DNA from 2 places in the Paenibacillus sp. ACRSA genome. Region 1 is predicted to be linked to the other one. Evidence: predicted binding sites of a transcription regulator. Region 1 holds the regulator's gene; the other holds the start of a gene.
The links. Region 1 encodes CtsR, which represses protease genes until heat stress. Its sites were predicted from a motif close to ATGGTCAATAAAGGTCAAACA; they were not measured.

Region 1 (15,276 bases):
ATCGCGGTCCCACTCTGCTCAGTTCACTTGTATAACAATGAACCCTCAAACGGTCTAATAACGGGAACCAACCGTCACAACCTATCCTAACGTTTTCCCTTTACCTAATCGACAAGGGCGGGGCTGGATTCGGCTATGCAGCTCACAGGCGCATTTCGGTTGACGGACAGCGGATGGCTCACAGCCACCGCACCAAAGAACTTCATTCTTTAGGCAGGGCCATCCTCTCTGAATCTGTCCGGCTCAACGTACTCCTCCCGGTCTTTGCTGTTCTATATAGATAAATCATATCATTTATTCGTTGTGTTGCTATTATAGCGAAAAGGGTTGAGACTGACAACAGGCTTTCCTTGTAATCGACAGAAAATAAACACTTAAAGAGGTTGTTCAAAAGTCCGTCGCTTATATGCAACTATAGAAGAATTGTATTCTCGCTGGATTATGCCCCTTTTACTTGGGCATGCAAACGTTCAATCACTGTGTCCCGACCAAGCAGTACAATGGTTTGATTCAAATCGCGACCATGTGTTTGCCCTGTTAACGCTACACGAATTGGCATAAAGAGCTGTTTGCCTTTAAATCCAGTTTCTTTCTGTACTTCTTTGATGAGTGCTGCCATTTTGCTTGGCGTAAACTCATCACTTGCTTGAACTTTGTCAGCAAAAGCTTTCAGTACAGTCGGCACCTGCTCTTCAGCGAGTACCGCTGCAGCTTCAGATTCCAGTTCGAGATCTGAACGGAAGAATACTTCAGACAATTCAACGATATCCGAAGCAGCTGTCATCTGCTCTTGATAGAGATGAACGAGTGTATAAGCCCATTCTTTCTGCTCAGCCGACAGCTCAGAAGCAATCCGTCCTGCCTTTTGCAGATGAGGAATTGCCATTTCAGCAATCCGATCTGGATCTGCATTTTTGATATAGTGATTGTTCAAGTGTGCCAGTTTATTGGTATCAAATACTGCTGGGCTCTTAGACAAGCGCTTCGTATCAAAAATTTGGATAAGCTGCTCTTGTGAGAAGATCTCCTCTTCTCCTTCTGGCGACCAGCCAAGTAAGGAAATGAAGTTGAACATCGCTTCTGGCAAATAGCCGAGCTGATCATATTGTTCAATAAACTGAATAACGGATTCATCCCGTTTACTCAGCTTTTTATGATTTTCATTTACAATCAACGTCATGTGACCAAATTGCGGCGGCTCCCAGCCTAGCGCTTCATAGATCATCAACTGACGCGGCGTATTGGAGATATGATCTTCCCCGCGCAATACGTGGGAAATTTTCATCATGTGATCATCCACTGCTACCGCATAGTTGTACGTAGGAATGCCATCTTTTTTGACGATAACGAAGTCTCCAGACTCCTTGCTGTTAAACGAAATGGTTCCTTTAACCATATCATCAAACGTGTAGATCCGTTCCTCTGGTACACGGAAACGAATGCTCGCCACGCGGCCTTCTGCTTCAAATGCACTGCGTTGCTCTGGTGTCAGATCCCGGTGTTTGCCCGAATAACGCGGAGTCTCACCACGCGCTGTCTGCTCTTCACGCTCTTGCTCCAATTCCGCTTCTGTGCAATAGCAATGGTAAGCAAGACCTTTATCCAGCAGCTCTTGAGTATATTTGCCGTAGATATCCAGCCGTTCCGTCTGACGGTATGGCCCGTATTCTCCACCCACATCAATGCTCTCATCCCATTCGATGCCGAGCCATTTCAGATACTTCAGTTGACTTTCTTCTCCACCAGCAATGTTACGCTTCACATCCGTATCCTCAATACGAATAATGAATTTGCCGTTATTATGTTTAGCATACAAGTAATTAAACAGCGCCGTACGGGCATTCCCGATATGTAGGTGTCCCGTTGGACTCGGCGCGTAGCGCACGCGTACTTCCGTGCTCATAACTATCCCCTCCGTCTCTTCGTTGGTTGATGATATCACACGCGAACAAGGCAAACAACCGATTGAGCTGCAATACCCTCTCCACGACCAGGGAATCCGAGTTGCTCTGTCGTTGTTGCTTTGACATTCACTTGATCCACTTCCGCTTCCAGTACCTTAGCGATAACCTCGGCCATCTGTGGAATGTAAGGTGCCATCTTCGGCTTCTGTGCAATGATGGTTGAATCAATGTTACCAAGGCGGTATCCCCGATCCTTCACAAGCTGCCACACATGTTCCAAGAGTTTCACACTGTCTGCATCCTTAAATTCCGGATCGGTATCCGGGAAATGTTTGCCGATATCACCAAGTGCCAGCGCACCCAGAATAGCATCACTAATGGCATGTAGCAGCACGTCAGCGTCCGAATGGCCTAACAACCCTTTTTCATGAGGAATAGTCACTCCGCCAATAATGCAAGGTCTTCCCTCTACTAACTGATGCACATCGAACCCTTGTCCTACACGAATCATTGCTATTTCTCTCCCCTCAGCAAAAACGCGGCATACTGTAAATCTTCCGGCGTCGTTAACTTAATGTTCGTATAACTGCCTTCCACAACCTTGACTGTTATGCCCTGGCGTTCTGCCAGCATCGCATCATCTGTTCCTAGAAAGCCATCCTTCTCTGCCGACTCATATGCAAGCATCAATGCAGAAAGACGAAAAGCCTGCGGGGTTTGAATGCTCCACAGACTGCTGCGGTCTGGCGTCGCCGTAACGACACCTTCCGCATTCACTTGTTTGATCGTATCCTTAACAGGAACCGCCAGAACAGCACCCCCGCCAGACAGCACAGTTGTCATGCAAGCGTTGATCTGCTCACGGTTAATAAAAGGACGTACCCCGTCGTGAACGAGGACCCAATCCGTTCCTAGGGCCTTGAGGCCTTCATGGACCGAATGCTGTCTCTCTTTCCCGCCGGGGATGACACGAACTCGTGATTCCAGATGGTATTCTTTTACCCAATTCAGGCAGCGTTCAACATCTCCAGCTCCGGTCACCAGCACGATCTCGCGCATCTCGTCCAGAGCCGCAAACACTTCAAGCGTATGTATGAAAACGGGCTTGTCCTGCAACAGCAGAAACTGTTTACTCTCGGTTGTACCCATCCGGGTTCCCCGACCTGCCGCCACAACGACAACGCCCCACCCTTTATCCATGCCGCAATCCCTGCCTTGTCTGTCAGTTTATCGTTCGCTATATCAAACACCACAAGGGATATCCAATATGTGCTACGATACACTACCCATCATACCGTTTTTATTGGGCTTTTTCCAACAGTTTCGGCTTCGCAAAAATCATTCTTCCCGCAGATGTCTGCAGTACACTGGTCACCAGCACTTCCATCATCATGCCGATATACTCGCGTCCACCTTCTACAACGATCATCGTACCGTCATCCAGGTATGCCACGCCCTGTCCATGTTCCTTGCCGTCCTTAATGATCTGCACCATAATCTCTTCACCTGGCAACACAACTGGCTTGACCGCATTCGCCAAATCGTTGATGTTCAACACAGATACACCCTGAAGTTCACACACCTTGTTCAGATTAAAATCATTCGTAACGACCTTGCCCTGAAGTACTTTAGCAAGCTTGACCAGCTTACTGTCCACCTCAGATATCTCTTCAAAGTCACCTTCATAAATCAGCACTTTAACGTCGAGCTCTTTCTGAATTTTGTTCAGAATATCTAGTCCTCGCCGCCCTCTGTTTCGTTTCAACAGGTCGGATGAATCAGCTATATGTTGTAATTCTTCCAACACAAATTCAGGGATGACAATCGTGCCTTCGATAAATCCGGTTTTGCAAATATCTGCAATCCGCCCATCAATAATTACGCTTGTATCCAAAATCTTATGTTCCTCTAAGCGTCGTCCTTCATCTGCCTCAGGATGCCCCCATCGTCCTGACATCCAGAAGGCTGCTAGATCGTCTTTTTTGGCTAGTGCAAGCATATAGCCCGAATATGCACTAACAACCGTCAGCGCTACTTGGAGCACCTCTCCGGCTGTCCCTAACCATGTTAAACAAGGATAGAGCAACAACGCCACCAATAAACCTGTAACCGTACCTACTGCACCTGCTGCTAATTCATTCATAGGTACTTTTGCCAAAGCATTAATTCCATTATGCAGTCGATCGGCGATCAGTGTGCCACCTAGATTGCATGCAGCCATAAATAATACGGCTCCCAGCGCAGTGGATACCCCAGCTCCCAAGAGCCCTGCGGATTGAATCCATTCTGCCATCCAAGGGATGGATTTCCCTGCCAGATGATATGCTGTATAGCCGAACCATGCTCCGCACAATCCTGTAAAAGTTAAAATGCCTTTTTTCCACATACGTCCCTGCACCTCCTTCATGATATTTCCATCTTCATATCCAGTATGATCCAATTCCTAAAATGCTAATCCCATAAACAAGAACTTTTTGGAAAAGATGCAATCCTTAGTTGAAAGAAGATAAAAAATTGGCATATAATGAATTCAATTCATATCCCGAGGTGAGTAGCAAAATGAGTACGCTAAGTTTACAGGCTTTTCAGGATCAAGTTTCTGAGCTGTTATTGCGTCACCGCAGTTTGATTGATGTGCTGTCCAAAACGGGACAAGCCGGGGCTTCGGTCAACCGTGCCGTGTCCAAGGCCATTACCGAATGCGGCTGCATTGAGCTGCACGCTACGAAGCAACAGTATGCCCCTGAGAGTGGTATTGCTCAGACCAAGGGTTTACTGGAGACGCATGTCGAAGGTGAGTTGTGTGAGAATTGTAAAGAGGTGATCAGTTCCGAACTAGGACGCAACCTGTTTTATATGTCTGCTCTCTGCAATCTCTTGGACATCAACATGGAAGAGGTCGTGAATCACGAGTCACAGAAATGTTCGACGTTAGGGATGTTCAATTTGTCATAAACGATGCATCATCACTGCACGAGGTTGGTTGTTAACGTATAGATTGGAATAACGAGAAAAGCACGTGGCTCCGAAGTCGGAGCACACGTGCTTTTTGCATTATTGAAACTGCTCTATAGCATATAAATATACGTGATTGCTTTTATACCCTTTTACCGATCCGAACGGGAAGACTTCTCTTCTCTACGTTTCTTAGCTCGGCTACGAGAGGCTGCTGTCCGTAAATTGTGCTTCATTCCATATAAAGCATACAGCACAAGTGGAATAAAGATTAACTTCGACAAATTCTCTGGGAACATAACCGCTATAGCTACTGCAAAGGCAACCACCCATGGAGCGATCCAGATCGCTTTACGAGGTAAGCCGACCTTTTTAAAGTTGGGGTATTTGAGTGAACTCACCATCAGATAAGACAACAACAATGTGGCGATGATCATACTGATTGGGCCGATATCTTTGTTAAACAAAGATAGTGTCGCCAGCACCCCACCTGCTGCTGGAATCGGCAGACCCGTGAAGTATCCCGGAATCCCCGGACGTACATTAAATCTAGCCAAGCGAATCGCACCACAGATTGGAAAACTCGCCGTTGCAATCCAAGCTAATACTGGTGAAGCATCTTGAAATGAAACCATAAACACAATCAGCGCTGGAGCGGCACCAAACGATACCATATCCGACAGAGAGTCCAGCTCCTTGCCAAATTCACTCTGGGCATTCAATGCTCGTGCCACCCGTCCGTCCAGACCATCCAGTAGCATCGCAACAATAACCATAATCGCTGCTAAACTGTAGTTCCCCTCAATTGCAAGTAATATTGCCATCATTCCAAGAAACAGATTACCTAAGGTAAAGAGATTCGGAATGAATCTGGTTAACATCGTTGTTTCACCTCATCATCTTCAAGCCATTATAGGCACAACTCTTACATTTGTCTGTCGATAAACATTTGCTCCTGTAGTCGCTTCAGACCTTCCTTGATCGTGCGAGCACGCACTTCACCGATTCCATCCACTTCATCCAACTCTTCAATGGTTGCCATAATAACTTGAGGCAACTGTTCAAATTGATCCACCAGGTTATGAATGATGACATTGGGTAGACGGGGTATCTTATTTAATACCCGGAATCCACGTGGCGCAACCGAGTCCTCAGACGTCGCTGCTGATGAAGGGTATCCGAGCAAACGTACAATATGATGTGCATCAAGCAGTTCATCATCCGACAATCTCTTCAAACCCACAATAATTTCGCGAATCTTGTCATCACTATCGTCGCGTGCATAGTCTTTGTAGAGCAACCATGCCTCTTCTTCCGTTGTACCTACTAGCTCTTCCATTTGCATGGAGATCAGTCTTCCTTCGTTGCCTAATTCATGAATATACCGTTTAATTTCCGTTTTGATCCGCATCACCATTTCTGTCCGCTGAATAACATTCACGACTTCGGGAATGGTTACCTGTTCTTCAAATTCTGAAGCACTGAGGTTGGTTAGAGACTGTGTCAAAACGGCTTTATATTTCTCCAACGTTTGAATAGCCTGATTGGCCTTGGTCAAGATTACACCGATCTCTTTCAGTGAATATCTGAGTGTTCCCTGATACAGGGTAATAATATTCCGACGTTGGGAGATGGACACCACCAATTTGCCTGTTTGCTTCGCTACGCGCTCCGCTGTACGGTGACGAATCCCTGTTTCTGAAGAAGATATAGACGAATCTGGAATCAGTTGAGTATTCGCATATAAAATTCGTTTCAGATCCTCACTGAGAATGATGGCACCATCCATTTTTGCAAGTTCATACAGGTAGTTCGGAGAGAAATCACAATTAATTGAAAATCCCCCGTCAACCACTTCCATCACTTCAGGGCTGTATCCTACAACAAGCAGTGCCCCCGTTTTGGCGCGCAGCACGTTCTCCAGACCTTCGCGGAAAGGTGTACCTGGTGCGATCAACCTTAACAACTCATTCATATTATCCAGTTGGCTCGAATCTTTCATCTTGTTATGCCCCCTAATCTAAAGCGACCGCTAGTGCATCTGCCACGGTATTTACACCGATCAGTTGTATCCCGCGAGGATGTTTCCAGCCCTTTAAGCTTTTTTCTGGTAAAATGACTCGTTTGAAGCCAAGCTTCTCGGCTTCCTTTACACGTTGTTCGGCTCGTGATACAGCTCGAACTTCACCCGTCAAACCAATTTCGCCAAATATGACATCGTCTGGTTTGGTTGGTACATCTCTTAGACTAGAAGCGATGCTGATTGCAACTGCCAAATCCACAGCAGGTTCATCTAGGCGTACGCCCCCCGCTACATTAAGATAGGCATCCTGGGTTTGCAGAAACATTCCCATCCGTTTCTCCAATACAGCGATGATCAAGTTTAACCGGTGGTGATCTATGCCTGTCGCCATACGACGCGGAGAAGGGAAATGAGTGGCAGAGATTAATGCCTGTAGCTCCACGAGCAAGGGTCGTGTTCCTTCCATACTCGCTACCACCGTAGATCCAGCTACGCCGAGTGGACGTTCCGACAGAAAGAGCTCTGATGGATTACCGACTTCACGGAGTCCATCTTCACCCATTTCAAAAATACCGATCTCATTCGTGGAACCAAAACGATTCTTCACTGCCCGCAATAGACGATACGTATGATGACGCTCCCCTTCAAAATAGAGCACACAATCCACCATATGTTCTAGCATACGTGGCCCAGCAATGGCACCTTCCTTGGTAACATGCCCTACGAGAACCGTTGCAATGCCTCGACCTTTGGCAATTCGCATGAACCTTGATGTACATTCCCTTACCTGAGCTACACTTCCCGGCGCACTGGTAACTTCGGGCAAATATACTGTCTGAATCGAGTCGATGACAAGAAAATGCGGCTGGATCTGCTCCACCGCTTCTTCAACACGCTCCATATTGGTTTCACACAGCACATATAGCTCAGGAGAGAGTGCGCCAAGACGATCTGCTCTTAATTTGGTTTGTTTTACCGATTCCTCGCCCGATACATATAACACACGTAAACCTGAATGTGTCAACGCATGAGACGTCTGCAACATCAATGTTGATTTTCCGATACCCGGATCTCCGCCCACCAGAACGAGAGAACCTGGAACGATCCCGCCACCCAATACACGGTTCAGTTCTCCAATTCCAGTCTGCACTCGCGGCTCCTGACCGCTATCTATATCTATGATAGGAAGCGGTTTATCTTTACTGTCAAATAGGGGAGAATTCCTCCCTTGTGTTTTGACCACCGTTTCAGTTTCTTCTATCATTGAATTCCATGACTGACAACCTGGACACTTACCATACCATTTGGGGGCTTCATAGCCGCATTCCGTACATTGAAACTTGGTTTTTACTTTGGCCACTTCAGCACTCCTACCATTTATTTTATAACAGCATTTTGCATTATTCGACGAATTTTGCCCCGACTTCCTAACGCGCAGGGTTAATAAAAGTTTACCATTGTTTGAGATTTTTCGTAAAGGATTATCGTAAACTTTACACATGTTCCTGAATCTTCTACTCCTGTTATTGCCACTTCATCAGTGGTAAGAAGCCAGATGGGTCAGATTGCAAAAAAGACCTCTCTGGCATAGGCCAGAAAGGTCTTTAGTCGTTCCCACGAATTTCTTAACGAATGATCCCGATTGGGTTACTTCGTTTCGATCTCTTCCGTGGAAGGAACAATATCTTTTTTAGTTACAGACAAGGCGCCATTATCCTCATCAATGAGTAAGGAGTCACCTTTGACCACATTGCCTGTGAGCAACTCTTCTGACAATTTGTCTTCGATATGCTTCTGGATTGCCCGACGTAGTGGACGTGCACCATAAGCTGGATCAAAGCCCGCTTTGGCAAGGAATGCCTTCGCATTGTCCGTAAGCTCGAAGTCGACTTCATATTCACGCAGTCGTTTCCGAAGTTCTTCACTCATGAGTGTAACAATCTCAGCAATGTGTTTTTCTTCGAGAGAATGGAAGACGATAATTTCATCAATCCGGTTAAGGAATTCTGGACGGAAGCTTTTCTTCAGCTCATCCATTACTTTACCCTTCATGTTGTCATAATCTGCTCCTGCATCTACCACAGCAGTGAATCCGAGCGTAGAGTTACGTTTAATCGCTTCTGCACCCACATTGGATGTCAGAATGATCAATGTGTTGCGGAAGTCAACTACGCGGCCTTTGGAATCTGTCAGACGACCATCTTCAAGCACTTGCAACAGAATGTTGAACACTTCTGGATGTGCTTTTTCGACTTCATCCAAGAGGACTACGGAGTACGGTTTGCGACGAACTTTCTCTGTCAACTGACCGCCTTCTTCATAACCGACATATCCTGGAGGCGCTCCGACCAATCTTGAAGTGGAGTGTTTCTCACCATACTCAGACATATCGATACGGATTACTGCATTCTCATCACCAAACATCGCTTCAGCCAGCGCACGAGCCAGCTCGGTTTTACCAACCCCAGTAGGACCCAGGAAGATAAATGAACCCATTGGACGTTTCGGATCTTTCAGACCAGCACGAGCACGACGTACAGCACGGCTGACAGATTTCACAGCTTCATCTTGACCGATAACACGTTCATGGAGAATTTGCTCCAGGTTCATCAAGCGCTGCGTTTCTTCTTCTTTCAGCTTGTTCACCGGAATTCCAGTCCAGTTGGCTACCACTTGTGCGATATCCTCAGGTGTTACCTCAGAATCTGTGCGACCTTGTTTTTCTTTCCATTGGTTCTTCGTTACATCTAGCTCTTCACGGATTTTTTGTTCCGTATCACGCAGAGCTGCCGCCTTCTCGAACTCTTGGCTTTGCACCGCTGCATCTTTTTCCTTGCGGATATCTTCCAGACGGCTCTCCAATTGTTTCAAGTTTGGTGGTACTGTATATGAATTTAATCTTACTTTGGAACCCGCTTCATCGATCAAGTCGATCGCTTTGTCCGGCAAGAAACGGTCAGTAATATATCGATCAGACAATTTAACCGCCTGTACAATTGCTTCATCTGTAATTTTCACACGGTGATGGGCTTCATAACGGTCACGCAAGCCGTGCAAAATTTGAATAGCTTCTTCTGGGGATGGTTGATCCACCGTAATAGGTTGGAAACGACGCTCAAGCGCTGCATCTTTTTCAATATATTTACGATATTCATCCAGCGTTGTTGCACCAATGCACTGCAATTCTCCACGAGCCAGAGCTGGCTTCAGAATGTTAGAAGCATCGATTGCACCTTCTGCTCCACCTGCACCGATTAAAGTATGCAACTCATCGATAAACAGGACGATGTTACCTGCTTGGCGAATCTCATCCATGATTTTTTTCAAACGATCTTCGAATTCACCACGGTATTTCGTACCCGCTACAACTGAACCCATATCCAGTGTCATAACACGTTTATCACGCAATGTTTCTGGAATCTCGTTTGCAATAATTTTTTGGGCAAGCCCTTCAGCAATCGCTGTCTTACCTACCCCTGGTTCACCAATCAATACCGGATTGTTCTTCGTACGACGACTCAGCACTTGAATTACGCGCTCAATCTCTTTGCTACGTCCAATCACAGGGTCAAGATTGTTTTCCCTCGCATAGGCCGTGAGGTCACGAGCCAGGCTGTCGAGAGTTGGCGTGCTAACATTAGCAGGTGTTCCGTTATGACTTGATACCGCTTCGCTGCTACCCAGCAATTGAAGCACTTGCTGACGAGCTTTGTTCAAGCTAATACCTAAGTTATTAAGTACACGTGCTGCTACACCTTCACCTTCACGGATCAATCCAAGCAAGATGTGTTCTGTTCCTACATATGTGTGTCCCAATTTGCGGGCTTCATCCATAGATAGCTCAATTACTTTCTTCGCACGAGGCGTATATGCAATGTTAGTAGGTTGCTCCTGACCACGGCCAATCAGCGTTTCTACTTCATCCTGAATTTTTTCCAATCCGAGTCCCAGGCCGATCAGCGCTTTGGCTGCAATACCTTCGCCTTCACGAATGAGGCCGAGCAAAATGTGCTCAGTACCGATGTTATTATGACCGAGACGGACAGCTTCTTCCTGCGCTAATGCCAGTACCTTTTGGGCACGTTCCGTAAATCTTCCAAACATCATATCTCCTGCACCTCCATGGTTTTGGATAAAACGGGCTAGAGCAACTGAACCAAGCTCTCCACCGTATTCTTTATAACACGTTGTCTGCAGCCATGCTGCGAATAAAATCATTAAGCATTTCACATCAATTATTGTAGAAACGTTGCTATGACCTGATGTAAATCTGCCTTATTATATAAAAGCTGCAATTGCAGCGTGAAACCTCATTTATAATTCTGGAAAAGCTACCTTACTTTGCGGGGTTGATCGTATCCCGAATTAGCTGAGCACGGTAGATATCTCGTTCATCTGTACGCATATCTTCCCCGAACGTTTTCTGCAAAAAACCAGGCTGAGTCATGACGTTCAGCTCGTTCATCACCGGTATAGTGAGTCCTTCCAGCAGACCTAGATCTACACCAAGACGAACATCGGAGAGACGCTGTGCAGCTTCCTTCGAGTCCACAATGGCAGCGTGAGACAGAATACCATAAGAACGCATAACCCTGTCCGTAATACGCAGTCTTGAGTCTGTAATCAGTCGCTCTCTAGCCGTACGTTCATGCCCAATCATCTGTAAAACAACACTATGCAGATTTTCGATAACTTCTTGCTCGGTCTGTCCTAGCGTGATCTGGTTAGAGATCTGGAACAGGTTACCCATTGCTTCGCTACCTTCGCCGTAAATCCCTCGGACAGTAAGCCCTACCTGGGAAACCGCCGTTAGAATACGTCCAATCTGTTGTGTCATGACCAGAGCCGGCAAATGCATCATTACGGATGCCCTTACACCTGTACCGACATTGGTAGGACAACTGGTCAGGTATCCTCTACGATCATCAAATGCATAATCCACATGCGCTTCAAAAGCATCATCTATCGCAGAAGCTTTCTCCCAGGCTTCTTTCACCTGGAACCCCGGATAGAGGCATTGGATCCGAAGATGATCCTCTTCATTAATCATGATACTGACGGATTCATCCTCACTAAGAATGACAGCGCCGTTCTTGGATTCATTCGCAAGACTGGGACTAATCAGATGTTTCTCCACCAATACACGTTTGTCGAGTTCATCAATATCGATTAGATCCAAAGTGTGGAAATTTCCAAAAGCATGAACATCGTCGTATTGAAGTACTTCGCTCAGCTTATTCAGCACTTCCTCCGATTGCTCATTGGATGCAAGCATCGGAAATGGATAATGCTGTAGGTTGCGTGCGATCCGGACACGGCTGCTAATGACGATCTCTGAATCAGCCGCATCACTGCGCATCCAATCGCTGAGCGCCTTCTCTGTAAAAGGCAGATTAGGCATTACGCATCCCTCCTACTCATGTCAAACTCATGTCAAACTTTACTCCTGAGCTATTTCTTTTTCAAGTTCTCTGATCTGGTCACGAATCTGCGCAGCTTCTTCGAATTCTTCTTGCGTGATACTTTCTTGAAGAGTACGTTTCAAATCTGCAATTTGTCGTTTGACCTTGATACGCCCACCCGCCCTTGCAGGTACTTTACCTACGTGGGAGGTGCTGCCATGTACCCTTTTGAACAACGGGTCTAAACGGCTATCAAAATATTTATAACATGAGCTACAGCCGAATCGGCCGATTTTGCTAAATTGGGAATACGTCATGCCACATTCTTCACATCGAAGGGATTGAGCAGGTGGTGTTCCTGCGGATCCACCTTTGCCAGATGGGTCGAAATCGAGCAGACCGGACAACAAGTTATGAATGGAGAATCCACCTGCTGTTCCGGGAATCATTTCCCCTTTTTCACGAGCACACGACTCGCAGATATGAAATTCCGTCTTCTCTCCGTTCACGATCTTCGTGAAATGAAGTGTAGCCGGACGATTATTACATTCTTGGCAAAGCATTGATGTACCTCCTTTGATCCCGATAGTTTTCATTTACCGAGCAAAGATATTAACATCGCCTTCAACATTCTGGCACGAATTTGATCCCGGTAAGGAAGTTTGACCAAAATAATTTCTCTCGATACAGCCGCCCGCATCAACCCCGCCTCTCGTTTGCTCAAGAAACGCGCTTCCTCAAGTTGGTAGATCAGACCTTCGGCAGCAGTCTGCCCGATCTCATCTCCAATACTATGATGCAAATGGTTATGCAGTGCCGAGTGAGCAGGTAGTTCGATCCGTTGAATACGTACATAACCACCGCCACCACGTTTGCTTTCTACCAGATAACCCTTCTCAAGGGTAAATCGGGTGCTGATGACGTAATTAATCTGAGAAGGCACGCATGAGAATTGGTCTGCCAGATCATTACGCTGAATTTCAACCATTCCTTCGGGACTTTCATGCAAAATACTCTTCAGATATTGTTCGATAATATCAGAGATATTACGCATCCACTCATCCTCCACTGTCTGAAACGTTAAGTCAATAAGGACCCACACGCCCCTACAGAGTGCACCTTCTCATCCCATTTAACCATTCCGTGAAACACCGAATCTGGATAGCACAAGTGTTACCGGGAGAGTATAGGCCGCTCGAAGGTCCTTTAATACTGCTTGTTCCGCAAAGAAAAGTGTAGTCGCACTCTACTCAGCGGATGGCATAAGAAAGTCAAACGAAATGATGATCTCAGTTGACTTTGACTTTCTTTGACTTTATATACATTATAGCATATTTTGTGAGTTTGCCAAGTGGGGTCACTATTCATTTTTTACGATTTTACACGAAATATTCTTTGGACACAAAAAAACCTCTCCAAAAGTGCTGGAGAAGTCCATTTGTCTTACCTTTACGCCTTTATGCTATATGAGGTGATTTTAGGAACCATCAGCGCTGCAATTAAACTAATCCTTATAATTTTTTGATCACTCTAATCCTTTAGAAGAAATCAAGTAAATACGTTTCCCGTACAGGAATTGCATTCTCCAAAGCACTAATTGCCTCAGCAGGCCCATAAATCCTGCCTATCTGTTCCATTTCAGCAGGTCTTCGGTACCCCATCAGCACAGCAGTAAGGGATTGAATATCCATTTGTACTGTCTGCTCCTCAGAAACAGGTTCGGAAGCCTTCCAGATTGAAGCCGTTCCATTCATGGCAACATTTAATTGCCACACACCTTCGTTCCAAGGTGCATGATCATCCTTAACCTGAAGAGCAATCTGTACTGGGGAATCCTGACTGGCAAACGGATATTGAGAAATAAATTGCTCCACACTCACGATACGAGCCATAAAATAAGGAATAATCTCTTGCTGAATCCGTGGATTATCCAATTGAAAAGCAAGAGTGTCACTTGCTGGCGCTTGTAATGTAACTTCTTCAATCATGGAATCATGATTGGCTATGAAAGTCCACAGGGCTTGTCTCGCTTCTTCATTCAGATGAATGATCTCATCGATCGCGAACTTACGCTCCTTGACCTCGTATAATATATATCCCTGGGCTTGCCCAGCTTCATCATAATATACGGCCTTCTGACTGGTTCCCTCCGTAAGCACCGAGTCTTTCCACCACGCATCGTCACGGATCAACATTCCGTTATAGCGCTCCGCATAAGCATTATATACACTTTTTAAAACATCCAGATCTGGATTGCCTCTGCGCAGCGTTCCGGGTGTTTGTTTTTTGGCAGGTAAATGCGAAGTAGGCACTTTATATTTTTTGTACTCAATGTATGTTTCCCATCCATACTTCCGATAAAAGGCAAACGCGAACGGATGCAGAAACGAAATGCTCTGTTTGTTGCGATTCATTTCTTCCAATGTGTGTTTGAGAAGACCAGCTACCCAGCCCTTTCGTCTGTACTCTGGCCAAGTGGCTACACCTGCAATTCCACCCATGTCGAATGATCGACCATGAATATACGTTTGAAAAGGAATAAGGTGGAGCTTGGCACCTAGGCTGCCATCATCATAAACTCCCCATACATCGTGTTTTTCAAACTGTTTTTGGCGTTTCTCCCTTTGCTCCTCTTTCATTACAAATTGAAATGCATATTCAGAAAGCGCCATGCATTCTTCGAAAGCGTCTGCTGTTAATTTACGAAATTCCATCTCATTCTGCACCCCGTTCTCTAGAAAATGATGAAAACATCCCAGTGTGGTCTGATTTGTGTTGTATATCTTCTCTATGAGTGTGTCAGAGGAATCCTGCAAAGTCAAATAAGAGGTGCCTTAGCACCCCTTGAATACATATATACTCAGAAAATAAGATGTTCTTCCGAGAAAAATAAAAACCACCACCGAATAACATCGGCAGTGGTTCTTCGCTTGGCGGCGTCCTACTCTCCCAGGACCCTGCGGTCCAAGTACCATCGGCGCTAGAGGGCTTA
Region 2 (15,276 bases), on a different contig from region 1:
CATGAAGCCAGAAGGTCAACATACTCAGCAGAAGTGTAAGATTTGCCTTCGCCAGCAAGTGTATATTTACCATCTTTGTAGAACTCAGTGGAAGCTACGTCCATACCCAAGAATACGTCAACGCCTGGTTTGTAACCAGCTTTTTCGATCGCTTCGATGATTGTAGTGATTGCTTCTTCGTTAGAACCAAGGTTTGGTGCGAAACCACCTTCGTCACCTACTGCTGTGTTCAAGCCTTTGGAGCTCAGTACAGATTTCAGGTTGTGGAAGATTTCTGCGCCTACGCGAAGAGCTTCTTTGAAGCTTGGTGCGCCAACAGGAAGAACCATGAACTCTTGAACGTCAATGTTGTTGTCAGCGTGCTCACCACCGTTGATGATGTTCATCATTGGTACTGGAAGAGCTTTAGCGTTGAATCCGCCGAGGTAAACGTAAAGTGGCAAGTCCAAAGCGTCAGCAGCAGCGCGAGCTACAGCCATAGATACTGCCAAGATTGCGTTAGCGCCCAATTTACCTTTGTTTGGCGTACCATCCAAAGTGATCATCAATTTGTCGATACCCAGTTGATCCAATGCATCCATACCGATTACTTCTGGAGCGATTGTTTCGTTTACGTTTTTAACAGCTTGCAGAACGCCTTTACCGAGGTAACGGGATTTGTCACCATCGCGAAGCTCAACAGCTTCGTGGGCACCAGTGGATGCACCAGATGGAACAATTGCGCGTCCGATTGCGCCGGACTCCAAGTATACTTCAACTTCTACTGTAGGGTTACCGCGGGAGTCAAGGACTTCGCGAGCGTACACGTCAGAAATAATAGTCATGAGTGATAATCTCCTTTAAATTTGGATTTATTTAAATTCGGGAAAACTTGTGCTTGCCCTTATTCACTACGTCAGCAGAATCGTCTTCCGATCGCTGTTATCCCCTGATTTCTTTGAACTTATCGTCATAAGTTGAAATCATGTGATAAAGGCGAACGCGTTGCTTCTTCAGACTATTTCTGCTGCCTTCGTTCCGGGGCAAACGCCAAACTACCCAATTCATATAAGAGGTTGTGTATCTTATTTACGGGTAGCGATGACAGATGTTCCTGTCATTTCTGCCGGTTTAGGCAATTGCATCAGGTCAAGAATTGTTGGCGCGATATCAGCCAAAATTCCGCCTTCACGCAATGTTACATTAGAGTCAGTAACGATAAATGGAACAGGATTCGTTGTATGTGCAGTGAACGGACGTCCTTGCTCATCGAATACCATATCCGCGTTACCATGATCCGCAGTAATCAGCACAACGCCGCCTTTTGCGAGAACTGCGTCGACAACACGTCCCATGCACTCGTCTGTTACTTCAACCGCTTTGATTGTTGGCTCCAGCATGCCGGAGTGTCCAACCATATCAGGGTTAGCGAAGTTCAGAATGATTGCATCGTGTTTGTCTGCTTCAATCTCGCGTACACATGCGTCTGCCACTTCATAAGCGCTCATCTCTGGTTGCAAATCATATGTTGCAACTTTTGGTGAGTTAATCAGTACGCGAGTTTCGCCTGGAAGCTCAACATCACGTCCGCCGCTGAAGAAGAACGTTACGTGCGGGTATTTCTCTGTTTCTGCAATACGCAGTTGTTTTTTGTTGTTCTGTACCAGAACCTCACCCAGTGTATTGTCGAGGTTCTTCGGCGAGTACGCCACATAACCTTCAACCGTCTCACTGAACAGAGTCAGGCACACAAAGTGCAAGCCTTGAGGGAACTTCGGTCCACGATCGAAACCGCGGAAGTCTTGGTTCGTGAATACTTGCGACAACTGGATTGCACGGTCAGGACGGAAGTTAAGGAAGATAACGGAATCGCCGCTTTCTACCAAACCTACCGGCTCACCATCCGCTTTGACGATAACCGTTGGTTCAACGAATTCATCAAATACGGATTTCTCATACGATTCTTCAACCGCTTTGAGTGGATCAGTGTATTTAGGGCCATCTCCATAAACGATAGCGCGGTATGATTTCTCAACTCGCTCCCAACGTTTGTCACGGTCCATCGCGTAATAGCGACCTTGTACCGTAGCGATCTTTCCTACACCAACCTCTTCAATTTTCGCGATCAGTTTTTGCATGAAGTCTTTACCACTGTCCGGCATAACATCACGGCCATCCATGAAGGCATGAATATATACATCATTCATTTCTTCTTTTTTGGCGAGATCCAGCATAGCGAACAAGTGGTCGATGTGACTATGTACGCCACCATCAGACAACAATCCGTAAAGATGAAGCTTTTTGCCGCTTTGTTTCGCTTCGCGTACAGCTTTAACGAGAGTTTCATTATCGAAAAACTCACCATCGCGAATCGATTTGGAGATACGGGTCAAATCCTGGTAAACGATCCGGCCAGCACCAATGTTAAGGTGACCAACCTCAGAGTTCCCCATTTGCCCTTCTGGCAAACCTACAGCCTCACCGCAAGCAGTGAGTGTTGTGTGTGGGAATTGGCTCATATAACGGTCATAATTCGGTTTTTTGGCTTGCGCTACCGCGTTGCCTTCAACCGTATTACGAAGACCGAAGCCATCCATGATGATCAGTGCTACAGGTTTTGGAGCTGTCATCTTACTTCGCCCCCTCAACAAGCGCGATGAACGAAGCCGGCTGCAAGCTAGCACCGCCAACAAGTGCGCCGTCGATGTCGCTTTGTCCGAGGTATTCAGTTACGTTCTCAGGTTTAACGCTGCCGCCGTATTGAATACGAACTGCATTCGCAACCTGCTCGTTGTACAGATCTTTCACCAATGTACGGATGTAAGCAATAACTTCATTCGCATCTTGGGAAGTGGAAGATTTGCCTGTTCCAATCGCCCAGATTGGCTCATAAGCAATAACGACTTGTGCTGCTTGCTCTGCAGACAGACCTTCAAAAGCAGCTACCGTTTGCACTTTGCATACGTCTTTAGTTTGGTTCGCTTCACGCTCTTCGAGCGTCTCACCAAGACAGAAGATTGGAGTCAATCCGTGACGGAATGCCGCATGCAGCTTTTTATTAACAGTCTCATCGGTTTCCGCAAAATATTGACGGCGCTCCGAGTGACCAATAATGACATAATCCACACCCAGGTCTTTCAGCATAACGCCACTGATTTCACCTGTGAATGCACCATTATCTTCAAAGTGAAGATTTTGAGCACCAATTTTGATGTTTGTACCTTTAACCGCTTCTACCAGTGTTGGCAGATTCGTAAATGGTGCGCAGATTACAGTTTCCACGCCTTCTACTTCCGCTTTTCCTTTAACTTCCTGAATGAAGTCATTAGATTCGGAAACAGTTTTGAACATTTTCCAGTTACCTGCAATAATCGGTGTTCTCATGGTTTTCAACTCCTTCATGCTATAGCTTAAATCTTATTTGTCGTTCAATGCAACTACGCCTGGAAGCACTTTGCCTTCCATGAATTCGAGGGATGCACCGCCACCTGTGGAGATGTGGTTCATTTTATCAGCCAATTTGAACTTCTCTGCTGCTGCTGCGGAGTCGCCGCCACCGATTACAGTGTAAGCTTCTGTCTCAGCGCAAGCTTGTGCTACTGCACGTGTACCGTGGGAGAATGGCTCGATTTCGAATACGCCCATAGGTCCGTTCCATACAACGAGTTTGGAGTTTTTAACAACGTCAGCATAGATCTCACGTGTTTTAGGACCGATGTCGATACCTTCCCAATCTGCAGGAATGTCGCCAACTTCAACGATCTTCGTGTTTGCATTCGCACTGAAATCATCAGAAATCACGATATCCACTGGCAGGTAGAAGTTCTTGCCCAATTTCTTCGCTTTTTCGATGAAGCCCAGAGCAACATCCAATTTGGACTCATCCAACAGGGATTGACCTACTTCATGACCTTGAGCCTTCATGAACGTGTAAGACAGACCTCCACCGATGATTACGTTGTCTGCAATGTTCAACAGGTTGTCGATCACATCGATTTTGTCCTTAACTTTAGAACCACCGATGATTGCTGTGAAAGGACGCTCAGGGTTAGAGATTGCTTTACCCAACACTTCAAGCTCTTTTTCCATCAACAAACCAGATACAGCCGGCAACAAGTGAGCGATACCTTCTGTTGAAGCATGTGCTCTGTGTGCTGCACCAAACGCATCGTTAACGAAAACGTCAGCCAGTTCAGCAAATTGTTTTGCCAGTTCTGGATCATTTTTCTCTTCGCCTGCATGGAAACGAACATTTTCAAGCAACAATACGTCACCGTTGTTCAATTCAGCGATTTGAGCTTTAACCGTTTCGCCAACGGAATCGTCAGCTTTAACAACTGTTTTACCAAGCAATTCAGACAAACGCTCTGCTGCTGGAGTCAAACGCAAGGATTCAACCACTTCGCCGTTAGGACGACCCATGTGGCTTGCCAAAATGACTTTAGCACCTTTTTCGATCAAGAAATTAATCGTAGGCAGCGTTGCACGAATACGCTTGTCATCTGTAATTTTACCATCTTCGAGCGGTACATTAAAATCTACACGTACAAAAGCCCGTTTTCCTGTCAATTCGATATCACGTACACTTTTTTTGTTCATCTGTATTTCCTCCGCACCCATGTATTTTGTGGACCAATGAAGAGCGAAAAACCCTTGTCAATCCTGGTGTTTTTGAGAAATTTGCAAAAGGTTGATATATAAAGAGCGGAAACAATACTCTGTTTCCGCTCTATGTTATTGCAGATATTACTTAATCATTTTTGCAAAGTGCTCCAAAGTGCGAACCAATTGTGCAGTGTAGGACATTTCATTGTCATACCAAGCTACAGTTTTAACCAATTGTTGGTCGCCAACAGTCAGAACTTTAGTTTGAGTTGCATCAAACAGGGATCCGAAAGTGATACCTTGGATATCGGAAGATACGATTTCGTCTTCAGTGTATCCGAAAGTTTGTGGATCGGAAGCTTCTTTCATTACTGCGTTAACTTCTTCAGCAGTAACTTTTTTACCCAATACAGTTACAAGCTCAGTCAGGGAACCAGTTGCTACTGGTACACGTTGAGCTGCACCGTCCAATTTACCTTGCAGTTCAGGGATAACCAAACCGATTGCTTTAGCAGCACCAGTTGTGTTAGGGATGATGTTTTCAGCCGCTGCGCGAGCACGACGGAAGTCACCTTTAGGGTGTGGAGCATCCAACGTGTTTTGGTCGCCAGTGTAAGCGTGAATTGTAGTCATCAAACCTTGAACGATTCCGAATTTGTCTTGCAACGTTTTTGCCATAGGTGCCAGGCAGTTCGTTGTGCAAGATGCGCCGGAGATTACAGTTTCAGTACCGTCGAGGATTTCATGGTTTACGTTGTAAACGATGGTTTTCATGTCGCCAGTAGCTGGTGCGGAGATAACAACTTTCTTAGCTCCACCTTTCAAGTGTTTCTCAGCAGCTTCTTTAGTTGTGAAGAAACCAGTACATTCCAGAACGATATCTACACCGAGGTCTCCCCAAGGAAGTTCTTCTGGGTTGCGGTTAGCCAATACTTTAACTTCTTTGCCGTTCACTTTGAAGAAGCCATCATGTACTTCAACATCGCCATCGAAGCGACCTTGAGTTGTATCATATTTAAGCAAATGAGCCAGCATTTTAGCATCAGTCAAGTCGTTGATTGCTACAACTTCAATGCCCTCTACATTTTGAATACGACGGAATGCCAAGCGACCAATACGTCCAAAACCGTTAATACCTACTTTAATCATGAGTAAGTTCCTCCCAAGTTTTGATTGAATTTTTTTATGAAGCTATATATTCAAGACAGACCGTGAAGTCCGTCAAGACAACAAATTTGAAGTGTTCTAAAAAACAAATTCTTATTCCAGTTCGGCAACGACGACTTTGGCAGCAGCCTCATCAATAATCAATATATCTTCCTGGCCGAATCTAAGCACGGAGTGAATGGCAGCCGCTTTGCTTTTGCCACCCGCAATCCCGATCACTACATCGGTTCGTTCGATATCTTGAAGTCGCATGCCGAGTGTAAGCATGGTGTGAACCACGTTACCCTGATCATTAAAATAATAACCGAATGATTCCGATACGGCTCCTTGCTCCTGAAGCTCTTCCACGATCTCTGTAGCAAGTTTACGTCGCCGTGCCATCTCCACGGCATCACCGATTCCGTGAATAACGATGCGCGATTGTCTAATCAGCTGCAGAATCTCCTGGACACCCGGATCTTGAACAAGGGATTCATAGGCATGGTCACTAAGCAAATCCGGTACATGCAGGAGTTTGTATTGTGCTCCTACCCGCTTTGCCATCGTGGATGCGATCGTATTGGCCTGAATTTCGAGGCTTTCTCCTAGTCCACCGCGTGCAGGGACGAACCAGACACCTTTGAGTGGTGTTGGCGGATTAAGCTGCTCTGCAACTTCAGCCGTTGTTGAACCGCCAGTTACGGCAACAACGTCGTTATCATTCATAATATTGCCAAGAGCCTTTGCTCCGGCCTTGCCCAGTTCCCGTTTGGCAAATGGAGATACGTCCGAATCGCCAGGAACAACGACTACCTTTTGCAGACCGTAGGCTTGCTTGATGCACTCTTCCAGTTCGGACAATCCGAACAGCTCTTTGGCGACGGGCTCTAACTGCTGCAGCAAATCATGACCTGCCTCGCTGATCTTCATTCCTGTACTGTCAATTTCAATAAGTCCCTGAGCCTTTAATAGATCGGTCTCAGCCCTCAGAACCCGCTCGGTCATCTGCATGGAATTAGCTAACGTTCTTCGTCCAATCACATCCGATAACATGATCTGGTGTAGAATCGTATACCTCTTCTTCAAGACATCCATGAGATCAGGCAGAAGCTGCTTTTGCACTTCTAAAATCTTTCGCATGCTTTCCACTCCCGCAAGCTTCTCGTTCCAAGCTCTCTTTCATGGCCTCAAAATGTCCCGGGTTAACTTTTTAAGTCCCACGTCTATTCTACCTAAAACTGACGCGACATGCAAGTGTTTCAAATGCCCCATTTCATAACGTTTCTTTAAGCTTGTACGCGCTTATTTTCACAATCTTGAGCTTCTAGTAGGCGTTGAATCTGTTTCACACTACATATAGAAGAAAGTCTAAATTATCATCTATATATGGCTCCATTCCTAACTTGCTCAACATGTGCAAAACCTCTTATAGCATGTACTTAAATGCGTTCTTTATCCACTTATCTTCATCATGATCATTTTCGTTGTATTCCAAACTATGAGGCTGATCATTTGCTTGCATTTCAACCACGCTTAAGATATAATCATTAATGCTGTCACATATTTGAAGCTCATTTGTGTGCAAGCATTCGTGCTACGAAAGAGTAGCCAACCATTCATGTGCGCCCGTGGTCCAATGGATATGACGTAGGCCTCCGAAGCCTGAGATCCAAGTTCGATTCTTGGCGGGCGCGCCATTCTTATTTCGTAGTACATAACCCTTTTAACCAATGAAACCGGAAAGGTTTCTTTTTTTTCAAAGTTAGTTTGACTTTCTTTGACTTTTTGTTTGGAATTGTTTATGATGTGGGTAATACGGTAACAGTTTAAATATAAACACCAATTTAACATTTACATTTCCGAGGAGGTTTTTCACGTGAGTTATATTCCAATGGTCGTTGAACAGAGCAACCGCGGTGAGCGGGCCTATGACATCTATTCCAGATTGCTGAAGGATCGTATCATCTTCCTTGGCAGCGACGTGAATGACGTTGTGGCGAATGCCATTATGGCACAGATGTTATTCTTGGCTGCAGAAGATCCAGAGAAAGACATTCACTTATACATCAACAGCCCAGGCGGATCCATCACAGCCGGTATGGCCATTTACGATACAATGCAATTCATCAAACCAGATGTATCTACAATCTGCGTAGGTATGGCAGCTTCCATGGGTGCATTCTTGCTTAATGCGGGTGCCAAAGGTAAACGTTTTGCATTGCCTAACAGTGAGATCATGATTCACCAACCACTTGGTGGAGCACAAGGTCAAGCTACAGATATCGAAATTCGTGCTCGTCGCATTCTGAAAATGCGTGACACATTGAACCGCATCATCTCCGAGCGTTCCGGTCAACCCCTGGAGCGTATCGAGAAAGATACAGATCGTGACTACTTCATGAGTGCTGCTGAAGCTGCCGATTATGGTATCATTGATAAAGTTATCGAAAGAGTAGGTTCAGAAGGCGTATAATCGTGAACTCACCTATAAAGTCATGAGTTGAAGCCTTCTTGGCTTCTAACTATGAACTAGTAAAATCCCACCATTCTACGAATGGTGGGATTTTTTTGTGATTTTATGATGATAGCAACTGCAACTACGCGTCGTTAAACTTCTGTTCTATACGTGATACATCCAATAATTATTGAACATATGATAACGTTTCTGCTCTTACTTTTCAGCTGCTACTCCACTGAATGGCGTTGCACCTTTAGGAAGCACTTCTTTGTACGTGAATGGGAACTCAGGGAACCCTTCAGCATACGCAGTGTACTCATACAGTTGGAAGAACACGACTATACCTGTTGGCGTAACGTAGAAGTCCTGATCTTTGTTCAATCCTGTATATCCGTCCAGATAACCGCCACGAGCTTTAAGCTGTGTGCCTACTTTTTTGCCAAGAGATTCACGCATGGATGCATTGTTCTGTAACACATCATTCAGCGTCAGTTCCTCGCCCGTTCCCAGATCAAATGTGTGTCCTGAACGGGTCGTCATGCCATGAGCTCCCGCGTAGTCCTCATAGCGCTGTGTAATGAGTCCTAGCACGCCATTTTCGTTATATGTCACAACATATGTGCTCTCAAAAGCATATGGGCGATCCGCAGTAGCAGCCCCATTCTCAGAAACCTGCTTCTTGAAGCCTGCTACAAATGCATTAGCCTCATCCTTCAGTACCTTGTTGATTGCCGCTTGAGCTTTATCATTCGCGAGTCCACTTACCTGCGGATATTGGATATCCACTTCAGCATTTTTGACAGTCGCTTTCACCGTAGCTGCTTTCACTGTTACATTGTTCTGCTTCACTTTGCTAAGTGTTAACGTCTTCGCTTGCCCATTCCAGCTTCCCTGAACACCCAGATAATCTCTCATCGCTGAGAAAGGAATGTATAACCGCCCTTGAATCAACTTCGCCTCAACGCCGGGATAGTAGTTATTCACTCTAAGCATTGGTGATCCATCAGCTAGACTAATTCTCATCTTATTGTTAGCTGCGGTCAGCGTATACTCTTTGTTCTTCGCATCATAGGTTAGTGTTCCACCTGCAACATCTTTGACCGCAGTTAGAGATACCCATGTAGATCCACCCTGCAAAAGCCCTTTTTGAGTCAGCGTCTTACCTGCGGATTTCAGCGTTACTTCAATAGGTGCCGTCACTTTAGATGAGACAGAAGCTGCTTGAACCGAACTTTCCTGCCACCCTGCTCCGCTACCTACAATAATTCCAGCTGCCAGCAACGCACTTGTCCATTTCTTCCATGATGTCATATATAAAAACTCCTCTCTAAATTCGCACTAAGGGTTCATTGCGTATGTATTTTGAACGACAACGCCTCATACGCTCACCTCTTTATTATAATTAACCCATTTGAGGAAAGGTTTACAGCTCCAGTTACAATCTTGACGATTAACTTGAAATAAATTGCACCGAAAATGACCGTTTTGTCACGAACATATCTACAAAAAAGATACCAAATGAACGATAAACAGGATTCAGCCCGTCCAATAATTCATTAAACAACATCAATAAACTCACCGATATTATGAATTAGGGTTAACCCGCACACATCTTGAAAAAAAGACAATATATGAAGAGGAAAGAGGAAACGTCGTATGATTATTAGGAAATGTATTGCCCTGTTGTTGATCTGTTCCCTATTGCTCACAATTCATCCCGAGACTGGACATTCAGCAGCAGCTACAGAAGGTAGCAAGGAAAAAGTAAGACACCGCACAACCTACATATTTGATGAAAGACAACAGCAGGTCACTGTAAGGACAACGGTAATTAGTTATGACACAGGTATGAAAAAGGTTAACGAGTATGATTTCACTGACTCATCGTTGCAGCCCTCTTCATATCGATTCACATCGACGAACGGATTCAACCAACAAGATGGTGTTGTCGTAGACACCACCCAAGGTTTGAAGGCTTATACATTAGCCTACCTGAACACAGGTGCCGTCATTTATGAATATGACTATGCCTCCATTAAGCTTCGCAAAATCACAGAGATTAAATCCAACAAATGGCTCAAACTTTGGGCGAAACAAGGGCTGTACTCCGTAAGATCGGATAACGGTGATACCCAGTACTATTCCCTTGTAGATAACAAACGAGTTTTATCCAATGGCAGTATTATTACGAGCCAAGATGTGACAGATACTAAATTCAGTACAAATCGTTCAACTTCGTCCACACCTCTTGGTGTATACTGCCCTGACGCAAAATTCACCAGTTGCTTTACCCTCTTATTTGGCGGATTAAAGGGTAGCCCCGTGAAAGTAACCAAAAATGACATCGTGTACGACACCAAACAGCCTGTCTCCAGTAAGACGTTTATGGCAGGAGACACAAAAATTAAGTGGACCAGCACTTATAAAGAACAGACCTACCGTGCGGTTGTAGAGGGGATTCGCGGCGGAAAAGCGACCTCACTTTTTAAAGGCGAAGTCAGAGATGTAAAAACGTTCGTCTCACCTAATCTTAAGTATTTGGTACTGATCGCTGATCCCTCGGTAGGAATCAAGAAAACCAAGGCAAGCAAGGTGCTTGTATATGATCTCAAAACATTGAAGCAGGTTCGATCCTACGAAAGCTTGTACCGGGCGAGCGTGGAAGGAATACAATGGGCCTCAGATGATTTGTATGTCATCGATTATTATTTCTCTAACCCACAGGCATACCCACCTTCCTTCTACTATATTCCGGAAGGAAAACACTTTAAGATTGAGTATAGTCAATATAGAGATTGGGTGAATTATTGGGACTCCTTCTCTTATGAAGGCATGTTCTTTTTAACACTACCTGTAGCAATCACCTCTGGTGAAGGCGTGCTTCGTTATAACGGACAACCTACGTTCTACATGAACGGCTTATATTATGTTCCTTTAGAGGAGTTCACGAATGCCTTCCATATTAAATATGAAATTCAAGGGGGAGACCTGTTATTTGAGCGGAATAGCAGAACCAGTAAGCTAGCCGTGAGTCAAAGCAAGCAACAGGTTGTCGGGGGTAAGGTTTATCTTCCACTGGGGCAATGGAACAAGGATCTTGGACTTAAAGTATCCATCGCAAGCAAACATGTCATGAATACCGAGCTACAATTCAGTGATGAGGAACGTAAAACGGATGCTGCCATGACACCTGCACCACTCGCTTATCGAGCAACTGTGGAAGAGGTGAAGCAGGTAGCCGGGGAATCTGTTTCTTTTGTAGGTACTCAACCTTACGAGATGAGCAATCCTGATCGCGCTGTATTTCGTAATATAGAAGTTGTGTTGAATCACAATCGCACGTTACGAATTCGGATGCAGAATTATAAGAATAATGGAGGAATGCTCCATGTGAAGATATTAAGCAACGATTACAGCAAAGTGCTAATGGACATTCCGGTGGATATGCTCAATAGATACGAGGCAACATCCACTGCTATACCAACCGATGTATTAGAAAACGGAGTAGCAACCATCGCCATTCCTTACAATCCGGAGGTGTATCTGTCATATAAGCTACAACTACCGGTCTTTGACCCTAATCGATTCTAAGTCTATTAGCAATCCACTTAAAACTTCACGATGAACGCAAATGAATCTCTCCCACTTGCAATACACTAACCCATTAAGCCGTATCATGGGCAAAACAATGTAGATCTCATCTGCAATATTAAAATAAGCAAAGCGACTACCCGCGTAGAGCAGGTGGTCGCTTGTTTATACAAAATACCTAAATATGAACAACGTCTTATTTCATCTCATATGTGATGTTTAGTGTTGTACTTACTTTAACCTGACCGGTTTCAATTTCAGTACCCGCTGCGGTATCCGTAGCTTTGGACATCAAACTCTCCGATGCATAGAATACAGGCACGTTAGCATCAGGCTGGCTCACAGATAATACTGCCCCCAACTGACGTTTAACTGCCTTCGCAATCGCTCCAGCTTTTACATCCGCGTTAGCTACAGCCTTCTCAATCACTTGAGATTCATAGTTCTCTGGATTCTCTACAGTAAACCTTACATTTTCAATGTTATTCGCCCCAGCTTGGGAAGCTGCATCCAACAACTCACCGATTTTATCCATCTCACGATAGGTTACTGTCAATGTGTGATGAGCTGTGTACCCTTTCACTTGCTGTCCATCTTTTTCACTGTATGTGTAGTTAGGCTGCACATAGAATTGACTTGTTTGAATGTCATTTTCACTGATTTTCCATGTATTCTTCAGCAAATTAGTTACCTTTTGGATTTTAGCTGCGTTTGCTTTTTGAGCTGATGCCGCTGTTTCCGCTGTACTATTTACCCCGATGGATAGATAAGCGATGTCCGGTTTCACCTGAATTTCACCTTTACCAACAACATTGATTACGTTCTGCTGTACACCTTGAACCTCAGCTGCATATGCGTAATTCCCTGGAGCAACCCAAGCTGTTCCTCCAACCAATAATGTACTTGCCACCAGTACCGCACCAAGCGGTCTCATCCATTTTTTACCCATGACCGTAGCCTCCTTGTAGTTAACATCTCAAATTCAAAGTGATTTGATACCTTAACAGACGGAGCAAATTCCAAAATGTTGCATTGCTTGACTCTTAAACGCAAAAAAGCCCCTTTCGGGACTTCTTCATTCGTTCAGTCATATCTTATTGGTTTTCAAGCTCTTCTTTGCTAACCAGACTAACTAAAGCGTTTACAGCCTGTTCGGCGTCCGCGCCTTCAGCACTAATATGGATTTCCGTACCTGTACTGATTGCAAGACTCATGATCCCCATGATACTTTTTGCATTTACTTTCTTGTCGTCCTTCTCGACGAACACTTCAGATGAGTACTTATTCGCCTCTTGAACGAACAGTGCCGCAGGTCTGGCATGGAGACCCGTTTTCAAACGGACAACTACCGGGTGCTTTGTCATAGAAACTTACCCCCTATTATGAAATCTAGACATTAAATACACAATTATATTTATATAACATTATACCATTAACCCGTGCAGGACACTAGAAGAAAAAAACCAGTCAGGTATGAACTCCCAATCAAGGACATTATATTGACACGGAATCACACTTCAGGACGCCAATCCCCGCTTCTCTGCACATGAGTTAATGTTGCCCAACAACGGTTTAAAATACGAATAAATCTAACCTAAGTAAGAGCTCCGGCCTCTAACAGCCTACCCCATCCGTTCATTACGAACCTTCTCGGCTAGCTCATCAATTTTACGCAAACGATGGTTCACCCCAGATTTACTGACTGTTCCCTTTAACAACTCGCCAACTTCCTTCAAGTTAATATCAGGATGGGCAAGTCGCACTTCAGCCACTTCACGTAGCTTCTCAGGTAAGGACTCTAGGCCAACTTCCTTTTGCAAAAGCTTGATGTTATCGATCTGTCTTACAGCAGCTCCAATGGTTTTGTTCAGGTTCGCCGTCTCACAGTTGACGATCCGATTCACTGAATTCCGCATGTCGCGCATAATACGAACATCTTCGAACTTAAACAAAGCTTGGTGTGCACCAATGATGCTGAGCAGCTCAATAATTTTCTCGCCTTCCTTGATGTATAGGATGAATCCTTTTTTGCGTTCTATACACCGGGCATTAAGATGAAATTCATTAGCTAGATCAACCAAGGCTTGGCAGTGCTCCTCATACATAGATGCAATCTCCAGATGGTAGGAGGAACCCTCAGGGTTATTCACCGAGCCACCAGCCATGAAGGCACCGCGGAGATAAGCTCGTTTACAACAGTTTTTCCGAAGCAGCTCCTGATTAATTCCTGGTGTGAACATAAAGCCTTCGGATACGATGTACAAATCCTTTAAAATCTCTTGTACCATGGTCGGAATACGAACAATATACACATTATTCTTTTTCAGCCGCATTTTTTTGCGGACAAGCAATTCCGTATGCACTTGAAAATGCTTTTTAAGCAGAGAGTATGCCCGTCTAGCGATAGCGGCATTCTCCGTCGAAATATCTAAGATCACTTTTTTATTCGATAACTGCACGGCACCAAGCATACGGATGAGGGCTGAAAGTTCCGCCTTTTCGCAGCACGGTTCACTCTCAATCATCGTTAATTCTTTTTTGGTCTGTGCTGCAAACGACATGGGACTTCACCTCTTCCGTAACATCCAATTTTGTACCAGTTGATAGATGTGATGGCTGAGCTTGTCGGCATCATGACGAAGATAGGTACGGAATAGCACCAACGTATCTGCGACAACCTGATATCCAGAACTCTTCAGCACATTCATATCTAATACTACAGGTTTTGCTCCTTTTTCTGCATATCTATTCTGAACTTGCAGTGGAATTTCACCATTATTAACGATGACATAGTCAAAGAGCTGATGACCTATATGCTCATGAATCGCTTTGAGATGATCACTCACGGTATAGTCATCGGTTTCTCCTGGCTGTGTCATAACATTGCATATAAACATTTTAACTGCGTCAGCCTCAACGACAGCTTCAGCTAATTTGGGTACAAGCAGATTCGGAAGAATACTCGTATACAGACTACCTGGCCCGATCAATATCGCATCCGCTTGACGAATAGCCTCTACAGCCTCTGGCAACGGCTCCACGTGATCCGGTTCAAGAAAAACACGTTTAATGCGTCCACCTGCTTCAGGGATTTTGGACTCGCCTGTAACAATCGATCCATCCTCCATCTCAGCATGTAGCACAACCGCCTGACCGGCTGCGGGAAGTACCTCACCCCGAACAGCAAACACGCGGCTAAGTTCCCGCACTGCGGTTACGAAGTCGCCTGATATATCTGTCATTGCCGCCAAAATCAAATTCCCCAAGCTGTGGCCTGCAAGCCCCGCGCCTGTGTTGAAACGATAACTCAGCATATCCGAAAGCAGTGGCTCTACGTCAGCTAGCGCCGTAAGTACGTTACGGATGTCGCCCGGAGGCGGCATATGCAGCTCACTGCGTAGAATGCCTGAACTCCCACCGTCATCAGCAACCGTGACAATGGCCGTGATGTCTAGCGGCTTTTCTTTTAAACCGCGCAGCATCACGGATAATCCGGT

Region 2: a site for CtsR is predicted at 7,495-7,515, ahead of clpP (ATP-dependent Clp endopeptidase proteolytic subunit ClpP). Genes of this name have one in related genera too.

What each region holds. Positions count from the first base shown of each region.
Region 1 covers NZ_JAKRNP010000021.1:49,083-64,358, forward strand. The annotation lists gene gltX (glutamate--tRNA ligase) at 440-1,903, opposite strand; gene ispF (2-C-methyl-D-erythritol 2,4-cyclodiphosphate synthase) at 1,939-2,415, opposite strand; gene ispD (2-C-methyl-D-erythritol 4-phosphate cytidylyltransferase) at 2,418-3,104, opposite strand; gene MH215_RS27850 (PIN/TRAM domain-containing protein) at 3,205-4,290, opposite strand; gene MH215_RS27855 (nucleoside triphosphate pyrophosphohydrolase family protein) at 4,464-4,859, shown strand; gene pssA (CDP-diacylglycerol--serine O-phosphatidyltransferase) at 5,012-5,740, opposite strand; gene disA (DNA integrity scanning diadenylate cyclase DisA) at 5,785-6,861, opposite strand; gene radA (DNA repair protein RadA) at 6,875-8,242, opposite strand; gene MH215_RS27875 (ATP-dependent Clp protease ATP-binding subunit) at 8,530-10,989, opposite strand; gene mcsB (protein-arginine kinase McsB) at 11,219-12,283, opposite strand; gene mcsA (protein-arginine kinase activator protein McsA) at 12,323-12,847, opposite strand; gene MH215_RS27890 (CtsR family transcriptional regulator) at 12,877-13,338, opposite strand; gene MH215_RS27895 (GNAT family N-acetyltransferase) at 13,823-14,998, opposite strand; rRNA gene rrf (5S ribosomal RNA) at 15,213-15,276, opposite strand, start outside.
Region 2 covers NZ_JAKRNP010000010.1:108,988-124,263, forward strand. The annotation lists gene eno (phosphopyruvate hydratase) at 1-824, opposite strand, end outside; gene gpmI (2,3-bisphosphoglycerate-independent phosphoglycerate mutase) at 1,065-2,609, opposite strand; gene tpiA (triose-phosphate isomerase) at 2,611-3,363, opposite strand; gene MH215_RS23255 (phosphoglycerate kinase) at 3,397-4,578, opposite strand; gene gap (type I glyceraldehyde-3-phosphate dehydrogenase) at 4,726-5,733, opposite strand; gene MH215_RS23265 (sugar-binding transcriptional regulator) at 5,845-6,870, opposite strand; tRNA gene MH215_RS23270 (tRNA-Arg) at 7,353-7,427, shown strand; gene clpP (ATP-dependent Clp endopeptidase proteolytic subunit ClpP) at 7,607-8,203, shown strand; gene MH215_RS23280 (stalk domain-containing protein) at 8,402-9,499, opposite strand; gene MH215_RS23285 (hypothetical protein) at 9,845-11,779, shown strand; gene MH215_RS23290 (SIMPL domain-containing protein) at 11,976-12,728, opposite strand; gene MH215_RS23295 (HPr family phosphocarrier protein) at 12,874-13,143, opposite strand; gene whiA (DNA-binding protein WhiA) at 13,402-14,340, opposite strand; gene MH215_RS23305 (gluconeogenesis factor YvcK family protein) at 14,347-15,276, opposite strand, start outside.